One region of the Tepidiforma thermophila genome, then DNA from elsewhere that is predicted to be linked to it. Evidence: riboswitches for the same ligand, from Rfam matches in the RefSeq annotation. Region 1 holds a riboswitch; the other holds the start of a gene.
What was found. Region 1 has a riboswitch for S-adenosylmethionine ahead of thrC (threonine synthase). Riboswitches for the same ligand answer to the same signal wherever they lie in the genome.

Region 1 (4,204 bases):
GGGTGGAACGTGCTGATCTTCCCCGAGGGGAAGCTGACCGTCATCGGTCCAATGCAGCCCTTCAAGTCGGGCACGGGCTTGCTCGCGGTCGAGACCGGCGTCCCGGTTTTGCCGATGCGGATCGATGTGCTCCGGCCGGGCTTCTACGAAGGGAAGTGGCTGCCCCACCCGCGGGCGCGGGTGCGCGTCAGCATCGGCGAGCCGATCCGGTTCGAACCCGGGACCTCGTACCAGGAGGCAACGCGGCGGCTGGAAGAAGCGGTCCGGAACGCCTGAGGCGCTGGCCTCAGGACGCGCCGCCGGCGACCGCGGGCACGATGCTCACCTCGTCCCCGTCCTTGAGGGCCGTCTGGAGCCCGTCCAGGAACCGGACGTCGTCGCCGTTAACATAAATGTTGACGAACCGCCGAATCTGCCCGGCTTCGTCGACCATCCGCTCCTTGATGCCCGGGTAGGCACTCTCGAGGTTGTCGACGAGCAGCGCGAGGGTCGCTCCTTCCGCCGTCACCGTCGGCTGATTCCCGGTGAGCGGTCGGAGCGGCTGGGGAATGCGGACATGAATCGGCACGGTCTGTTCCTTCCTTGCGTCTTCGGAAATTGATCACATGCGGCATAGTGATTGCAACGCGGAGGGGCCTGCTTAACCCTCGACCACATCGCCCGTCACCGGGTCGACCCGGACCCCGCGCTCCTGGGCCCAGGCGATGCTGCGTTCGATCTCATCCGGTTCACCCTCGAGCTCGAGCACAACCCACCCCGTTTTCTCGTCAACGTCGGCCATCCGGACGTTGGTGATGACCTGGAACTCGTGGCCGAGGCGGTAGATGATCGGCTCCCGGATGAGGTTTTCGGGAAAGGTAAACCGGACACGTTTGACGGCCATCAGGCGACTCCCTGTGCCAAACGGGCACCGTAGGCAGCTTCGAAGCTCTCAATCGTGGCGTCAATCTCGAGCGGCGGGTTGAGCGCCTCGGCCACTGCTTCGACCGTCTTGAACCCGGCGCCCGTGATGAACGCCACGGTGAGCTCGTCAGGGTGAATTCTGCCCTGTTCGGCCAGCTGCTTCAGCGAGGCGATGGTGACGCCGCCTGCCGTCTCGGCGAAGATCCCTTCCGTTTCGGCCAGCAGCTTCATCCCGGCAACGATCTCGTCGTCGGTCACGCTCCCGCAGGCGCCGCCCGTCTCCTTGAGCTGCACGAGGCTGTAATAGCCGTCGGCCGGGTTGCCGATTGCGAGCGATTTGGCGATCGTGTTCGGCCGCTGCGGACGGAAGTTCATCGAACCTTCCTGCCACGCGGTCGCGACCGGCGAGCAGCCGGCAGCCTGTGCCCCGCTCATCCGCGTCTTCGGCTCATCGATGAGTCCGGTCTTCCAGAGCTCCTGGAGCCCCTTACGAATCTTCACGAAGAGCGAACCGCTCGCAATCGGTACGACGCAATGGTCGGGGGCCCGCCAGCCGAGCTGTTCGGCAACCTCGAAGCCGAGCGTCTTCGAGCCTTCCGAGTAGTACGGGCGGACATTCACATTGACGAACGCCCAGTTGTACGAGCCGGCCAGCTCGGCGCAGAGGCGGTTCACCGCATCGTAGTTGCCGCGCACCTTCACCAGCGTCGGCCCGTAGATGCTCGAACCGAGCACCTTCCCCAGTTCGAGGTCGTGCGGAATGAACACGACAGCCTCCATCCCGGCTGCAGCGGCGTGCGCGCTCACGCTGTTCGCAAGGTTGCCCGTGCTGGCGCAGGCCAGCTTGTCGTACCCCAGCTCCCTGGCGCGGCTGGCTGCGACCGCCACCACGCGGTCCTTGAACGACCAGGTCGGGTTGACCGTGTCGTTCTTGATGTACAGGTGGTTCAATCCCAGCGCCTTGCCCAGGTTCTTCGCCCGAATGAGCGGAGTAAATCCGGCCCCGATATCGATGGCAGCATCCGGGTCGCACGGCAGGTAGTCCCGGTAGCGCCACAGTGAGGCCGGCCCGCGCTCGATCCGGTCCCGGGAAACCGACTTCCGAATGGCGTCGTAGTCGTACGTAACCTCAACCGGCCCGAAGCAGAAGTCGCACACGTGTCGCGCTTCGAGCGCGTACTCACGGTGACACTCGCGACAACGGAGATTTTTGGCAAAGCTCATGCTCTTCCTCCCTGAGCGGTGGGCCCGCAGCAGCCCCGGCGCGGCTGCGCAGTGCTCGGCGGGCAACGGCGTCGACGGTACGGGAGGCCCCTCCTCGTGAGGGGCTAGAGCATGACCATTCGGCCCAGGAACTCAACCATCTCGGCATCTCCTCGTTCCGCGTGGGCCGTGTTTCGGAGCGAAGTCGCTCTCATCTTTCCCCCAGGGAGAACCCGGGAGGCCGGACTTGGCACCTTACCCATCCGGGCAGGTTGCCGGGGTTTCATCGGGCCGGTCCCTCAACCCCATCTCGATACGAGCGGCCACGTTCGCGGGATTTCTACCAATGCTAGCACGACGGCGTGCTAACGCGACAACCAGTTATGCCTCAGGTTACCGGCTCCAGGCCCAAAGCGCGGATGACCTCGACCAGGTCAGCGATGTCAAACACCCGGCCGAGCAGGTCATCGAGCTGGCGCAGGTCGAATGGGTCTCCCGCGCCAATCCCCGCTGCGGTTGCGAGCACGGTCATGTATGCAGCCGCCAGCGGTTCCGTCGGCGACTCGAGGGTCGTGACCGTCGGGTACGCCTGCGCGACAAATTCCGCGAATGAGCGCTGCGGGGCGTTCGTGTCGGGGAGAACTTTCATGACTCCCGGAGAGCGGAGCACGCCGATCGACTCGGGCCACACACCTCCACTGTTGATGAAGGCGAGAGCATCAATCCGCAGCTCTCTGGCGAGCCGGGTACGCTCCCTGACCAGTGATGGGTCGGCCGCGAGGAGCTGTAGATACAGGAGGGTGTCGAAGGCCGTCGCAGCCACTTCTTCGACTTTGCTGTCGAAACGGTCGCAGTGCACGGCCTCATGCGCGAGGAGCGGCATGAGGAGCTCGATCCGCTCGTCACGCAGGCCCGGGTCGACCGATAGAACCCGGGCGCCGTTGCCCGCGTAGGTCACCCGGGCGAGCAGCCGCTCGCTCCCCGGCGGAGGGCGAAAGTCGATCGACGCTGCCGGGAGCCCGGTACAGTTCTGTGCTGTCAGGAGATCGGCGAGGGCAGGTTCGGCGAATGTGCCGACAAGCCCGGCGAGCGCAGCCCGGAGTTTCGGGGACGGCACGACCGCAGCCGGGATTGCGTCATAGATCGCGAGGGCTTCGACGATACTCGCCGCAGCCATCCCCCGCTGCCGGAGGTGGCGCTCGAGCTCGAGCCGCATCATGGCGGGGTCATCGGCGGCCGGGTCCGGCGGGCGCGGTGATGGCGGGTCGAAGAACGCTGGGTCCGCCGGCGTGAGCGCGGCGGATGCCAGCAGCGCGATGACTGGCTCGAGTCCACCGGTCACCTCAGCATCAATGGTCCCGGCGGCGCCCGGAGCGAACGCCCGCCGCGAAATCCGCAGCGTGCTCCCCCTCGTCACAAGTGCGTCGACCTCGAGCACTACCTGTCGCCGGTCGGCCGGGCTCCGTTCGGCATGCCTGACCAGCACACGCTTCGTGCTGCCGTCGGCCTGCAGCACATCAACCTCGAAATGGGATGCGAGCGGGATCCGGGACTCGGCGGGGACCGCCGGGCCATCGAATGTGACGGTCACGGCGGTTCGTGTGGTTGCCAGGCCATCCTCTCGCACGCGCTCAGCGGTTACGGAGACAACCCCGGGGATGGTAGGCGCCGCACGTTCCTCCCTGCACCCCGACAACAGGACAAGCAGGACCCATCCGCTCAACCCGAGAAGCAGGCGAGCGCGAGTCCCGCCCATATCAGCGGCCCCGGTAGTTCGGTTTTCGCTTCTCGGCGAAGGCGCGCGGCCCTTCCTTTGCATCCTCGGTGGCCATGAGGCGTGTCAACAGCAGCTCTTCGAACGCGAGACCGTGGTCGAGCGGCATATCGAGCCCCCGCCGGATTGCCTCCTTCGCCGCCCGGACGGCGAGCGGGCCGCGCTCGCAGATGACGCCCGCGATCTGAAGGGCGCGGTCCATCAGCTCGTCCTTCGGCACGATGTGGGAAACGAGACCGATGCGGAGCGCGGTTTCGGCGTCGATCTGTTCTCCCGTCAGGATCATGTAGTTTGCCCACGCCGCCGGGATCGCCCGCGGCAGTC
Region 2 (4,204 bases), 430 kb from region 1:
GGGGGCCTCGCCGGGGGGCGGTTTTTCGACGAAGCCGGTGATGAAGCCGTCTGCGTCGCAGACGGCGACGCCGAACTGGGAGGGGTCGTCGACTTCGTGGAGGGCGACGGTGAGGTCGGCGCGGCGGGCGAGGTGGGCAGCGAGCGCAGCGGAGAAATCGAAATCGAGGTAGACGTCGCCGTTGAGGACGAGGAAGCGGTCATTGATGCCGGCGACCTGGACGGCGTTGCGGATGGCGCCTCCTGATTCGAGACGGGTGGTTTCGATGACTGGCAGGAGTTCGAGGGGCCCGCGGGGGCCGGCGGGGTAGCAGCGGGCGAGGTCTTCGTTGGCGAGGCCGAGAGCGAGGACGACGCGCTGGATGCCGGACCGGGTGAGCCAGTCGAAGAGGTATTCGATGGCGGGCCGGTTGCAGACGGGCACGAGACTTTTGTGGCGCCGTGCGGTGAGGGGGCGGAGGCGGGTGCCCTGGCCGCCGACCAAGAGGATGGCGTCCACGGTGGCTAGCGACCGGCGGCTGCGCGGAGGTCGGGTGCGCGGGAGGTATCCTCCCAGGGGAGGTCGAGGTCGGTACGGCCGAAATGGCCGTAGGCGGCGGTGGGGCGGTAGATGGGCCGGCGGAGCTGGAGGTCTTCGATGATGGCGCCGGGGCGGAGGTCGAAGACTTTGCGGACGGCGGCGAGGATTTCGGAATCGGGGATGAGGCCGGTGCCGAAGGTTTCGACGCCGATGGAGGTGGGGTGGGCGACGCCGATGGCGTAGGAAAGCATGAATTCGCAGCGGCTGGCGAGGCCGGCGGCGACGATAGTCTTGGCGACCCAGCGGGCGGCGTAGGCGCCGGAGCGGTCGACCTTGGTGGGGTCTTTGCCGGAGAAGGCGCCGCCGCCGTGGCGGGCGACGCCGCCGTAGGTATCGACGATGATCTTGCGGCCGGTGAGGCCGGCGTCGCCGCGGGGGCCGCCGATCACGAAGCGGCCGGTGGGGTTGACGTGGATGATGACGTCCTTACTGAGCAGCGGGCCGGCGACGGGTTCGATGACGTGCTTTTTGACCTGGGTCGTGATGAACTCCTGGTCTTCGACATCGGGGGCATGCTGGGTGGAGATCACGACAGTGTCCACCTGGATGGGGTTCCAGTGCTCGTCGTATTCGACTGTGACCTGGGATTTGCCGTCGGGCCAGACCCAGGGGAGGAGGCCGGTTTTGCGGACTTCGGCGAGGCGGCGGGTGAGCCGATGGGCGAGGGAGATGGTCAGGGGCATGAACTCAGGGGTTTCGCGGCAGGCGAAGCCGATCATCATGCCCTGGTCGCCAGCGCCGATGTTGCGGGGGTCGCTGTTGTTCACGCCCTGGGAGATATCGGGGGACTGTTCAGAGATGGAGGTGATGACGCCGCAGGTGTGGCCGTCGAAGCCTTTGACGGAGGAGTCGTAGCCGATATCGACGATAGTTTTGCGGACGAGCTTGTTGATATCGACGTAGCCGGAGGTGGTGATTTCGCCCATGACGAGGACGAGGCCGTTGGTGGTGGCGGTTTCGCAGGCGACGCGGGCCTGGGGGTCCTGCTCGAGGAGTGCGTCGAGGACGGCATCGCTGACCTGGTCGCAGAGCTTATCGGGGTGGCCTTCGGTGACGGACTCGGAGGTGAGGAGCTTGCGTTCGGACACGTGCTGCCCTTTCGGTGATGGAGTTGCCTTCGCGCGGGCATGAAAAATCCCCTCGCGCCGGTGGGATTGGCGGCGAGGGGCGGGCCTTCCCGCAAGCCCGCCTTTTGTTGCCCGTGCGGCCGAGGCCGCGGGGCCGCGTCGGTTTGGCACCTTGGAGGCATAACCAGGTTGCCGGGCACGAACGCCCTCTTGACGCTTGCAGCAAGGGTAGCAGGCGGGCTGTCGTCGCGGAAGATGCGGGGGAGAGCGTCAGGCGGCGGGGGCGAGGGCGAGGACCTGGATATCGCCCCAGGGGGTTTCCTGGAGGGCATCGGCTTCGCCGGTTCGGAGGAGTTCGAGGACGGCGAGGAAGGAGACGACGACTTCGACGCGGGTGGCGCACTCGAGGATGGCGCGGCGGAAGGAGAAGCGGCCGCGCCGGCGGAGCCGTTCGCGGAACTGTTCGAGGCGCTGGGCGAGGGTGATGGTGGTATCGCGGGGGAGGATGGCGCGCGGGCGTGCTTCGCGGGGGCGGCGCTGAAGGAGCTTGAGCATGAGGGCGTGGAGGCGCTCGATGCTGACGCCTTCGAGGGGGGAGGCTTCGGGCAGGGCGGGCGGGGGAGCGAGGCGGGTGTAGATGCGGAGGCCGGCTTCCTGGCGCTCTTCGAGGAGTTCGACGACCTGGAGGAAGCGGCGGTATTCGCGGAGGAGTTCGACGAGCTCGGCGCCGACGTCGTCGTCTTCGAGGGAGGGCGCCTCCTCCCCCTGGGGGCGGGGGAGGAGGGCACGCGATTTGAGGTAGACGAGGCGTGCGCCGACGGCGACGAACTCTGCGAGTGCGGAGGGGTCGAAGCCTTCGCCGTTGTGGATGGCGGCGAGGTACTGGTCGGTCACCGCGACGAGGGAAACGGCGGTAATATCGAGGTCGTCCTTCTCGATGAGGTGGAGAAGGAGGTCGAGCGGCCCCTGGAAGACGGGCAGCGAGATTTCTGCCATAGCTCCTGCCGGCGCGATGCCCCCCCGCTGAGGCGGCGCCGGTACGGTCTTGCGACCGTGTGTGCTGTTACGCGCTGGCAGGCGCCCACACCCCCGGGAGCGTCCGCTCGACTGCAGCGGCGACAGCACCGACCGAGCGCATCATGGAAGCGAAGCGTTCGTATGTCAACGACTGGGCGCCGTCGGAGAGGGCGTGGTCGGGGTTGTTGTGGACTTCGATCATGAGGCCGTCGGCGCCGGCGGCGATGGCTGCCATGGCGACGGGTGTGACGAGGGAGGCCTTGCCGGTGCCGTGGGAGGGGTCGGCGATGATGGGGAGGTGGCTGAGCTCGCGGACGAGCGGGATGGCGTTGACGTCGAAGGTGTTGCGGTAGGCGGTTTCGAAGGTGCGGATGCCGCGCTCGCAGAGGATCACGTTGGGGTTGCCCTGGGCCATGATGTACTCGGCGGCGAGGAGCCACTCTTCGATCTGGCCGGAGAGGCCGCGCTTCAGCATGACGGGTTTCTTTGCGCGGCCGACTTCATCGAGCAGGATGAAGTTCTGCATGTTGCGTGCGCCGATCTGGATGATGTCGGCGTACTGGCAGACGGCGTCGATGTCGCGGACGCTCATGAGCTCGGTGATGACGGGGAGGCCATGCGCCTTGCCGGCGGCGTGGAGGTAGCGGAGGCCCTCTTCGCCGAGGCCGCGGAAGGTGTAGGGGGAGGTGCGGGGCTTGAAGGCGCCGCCGCGGAGGATGTTGGCGCCAGCGGCTTTGACGGCGCGGGCGGAATCGAAGATGTGCTCTTCGTTTTCGATGGAGCAAGGCCCGGCCATGATGGCGAGTTCGGTGCCGCCGACTTTGACGCCGTAACCGACATCGATGACGGAGTCAGCAGGGTGGAACTCGCGGGAGGCGAGTTTGTAGGGGCGGGTGACGCGGTGGACCGATTCGACGCGGGGGAGCGCCTGGAAGATGTCTTCGAGGCCGGGTTCATCGGACCCGATGACGCCGATGATGGTGCGCTCCTGGCCGACGGAGAGGTGGGCCTGGCGGCCGGTTTCTTCGATGCGCTTGATGATGACGTCGATGTCATCGGGGGTGGCTTCGGGGGAGACGACGATGATCACGGGTAAGGCTGCTCCGTTTGTGGTTGGGGTTGTGCTAGGGGACGTTGGACGCGAGGTCGGGGCGAAGCCGAGCGGCCTCGCGCAGGTAGATGTGGCGGATTTCACTCTGGGCTTTGTCGGTATTCCAGTGGAGGAGCACCCGGATACAGCGCGGGAGCATGCCGGGGACGGACATCTCGTGGCTCTGCATGAGGGGGACGAGGGTCCAGCCGAGCTGGCGTGCGGCCACGGCGGGGAATTCGGCGTAGACGTCGGGGGTGGTGGTGAGCCAGGCGGAAGCGATGTCCTCGATGCGGATTCCGTTGGCCTCGACCATGTGGATGAGGAGTTCGCGGGTGCGCTCGAGGATCTCTTCTTTCTGGTTGCGGTCGACGGTCGTCGCGCCGCGGACGCCGCGGACGGGCATACGCGCAGGTCCTCCTGGGTGTTCCTGGGGGTGGGATGGCAGGCT

Region 2: it holds a riboswitch for S-adenosylmethionine, as region 1 does, so the genes downstream of both, metK (methionine adenosyltransferase) here and thrC (threonine synthase) in region 1, are expected to answer to the same signal.

Annotation. Positions count from the first base shown of each region.
Region 1 is NZ_PDJQ01000001.1:1,757,166-1,761,369, forward strand. It holds gene A9A59_RS08510 (AMP-binding protein) at 1-276, shown strand, start outside; gene A9A59_RS08515 (ubiquitin-like small modifier protein 1) at 287-568, opposite strand; gene A9A59_RS08520 (NIL domain-containing protein) at 641-883, opposite strand; gene thrC (threonine synthase) at 883-2,127, opposite strand; SAM riboswitch class I at 2,315-2,426, opposite strand; gene A9A59_RS08530 (hypothetical protein) at 2,495-3,697, opposite strand; gene A9A59_RS08535 (enoyl-CoA hydratase/isomerase family protein) at 3,864-4,204, opposite strand, start outside.
Region 2 is NZ_PDJQ01000001.1:1,324,297-1,328,500, reverse strand. It holds gene A9A59_RS06445 (nucleotidyltransferase family protein) at 1-498, opposite strand, end outside; gene metK (methionine adenosyltransferase) at 504-1,667, opposite strand; SAM-I-IV-variant riboswitch at 1,761-1,868, opposite strand; gene A9A59_RS06435 (segregation and condensation protein A) at 1,917-2,642, opposite strand; gene aroF (3-deoxy-7-phosphoheptulonate synthase) at 2,710-3,753, opposite strand; gene aroH (chorismate mutase) at 3,788-4,159, opposite strand.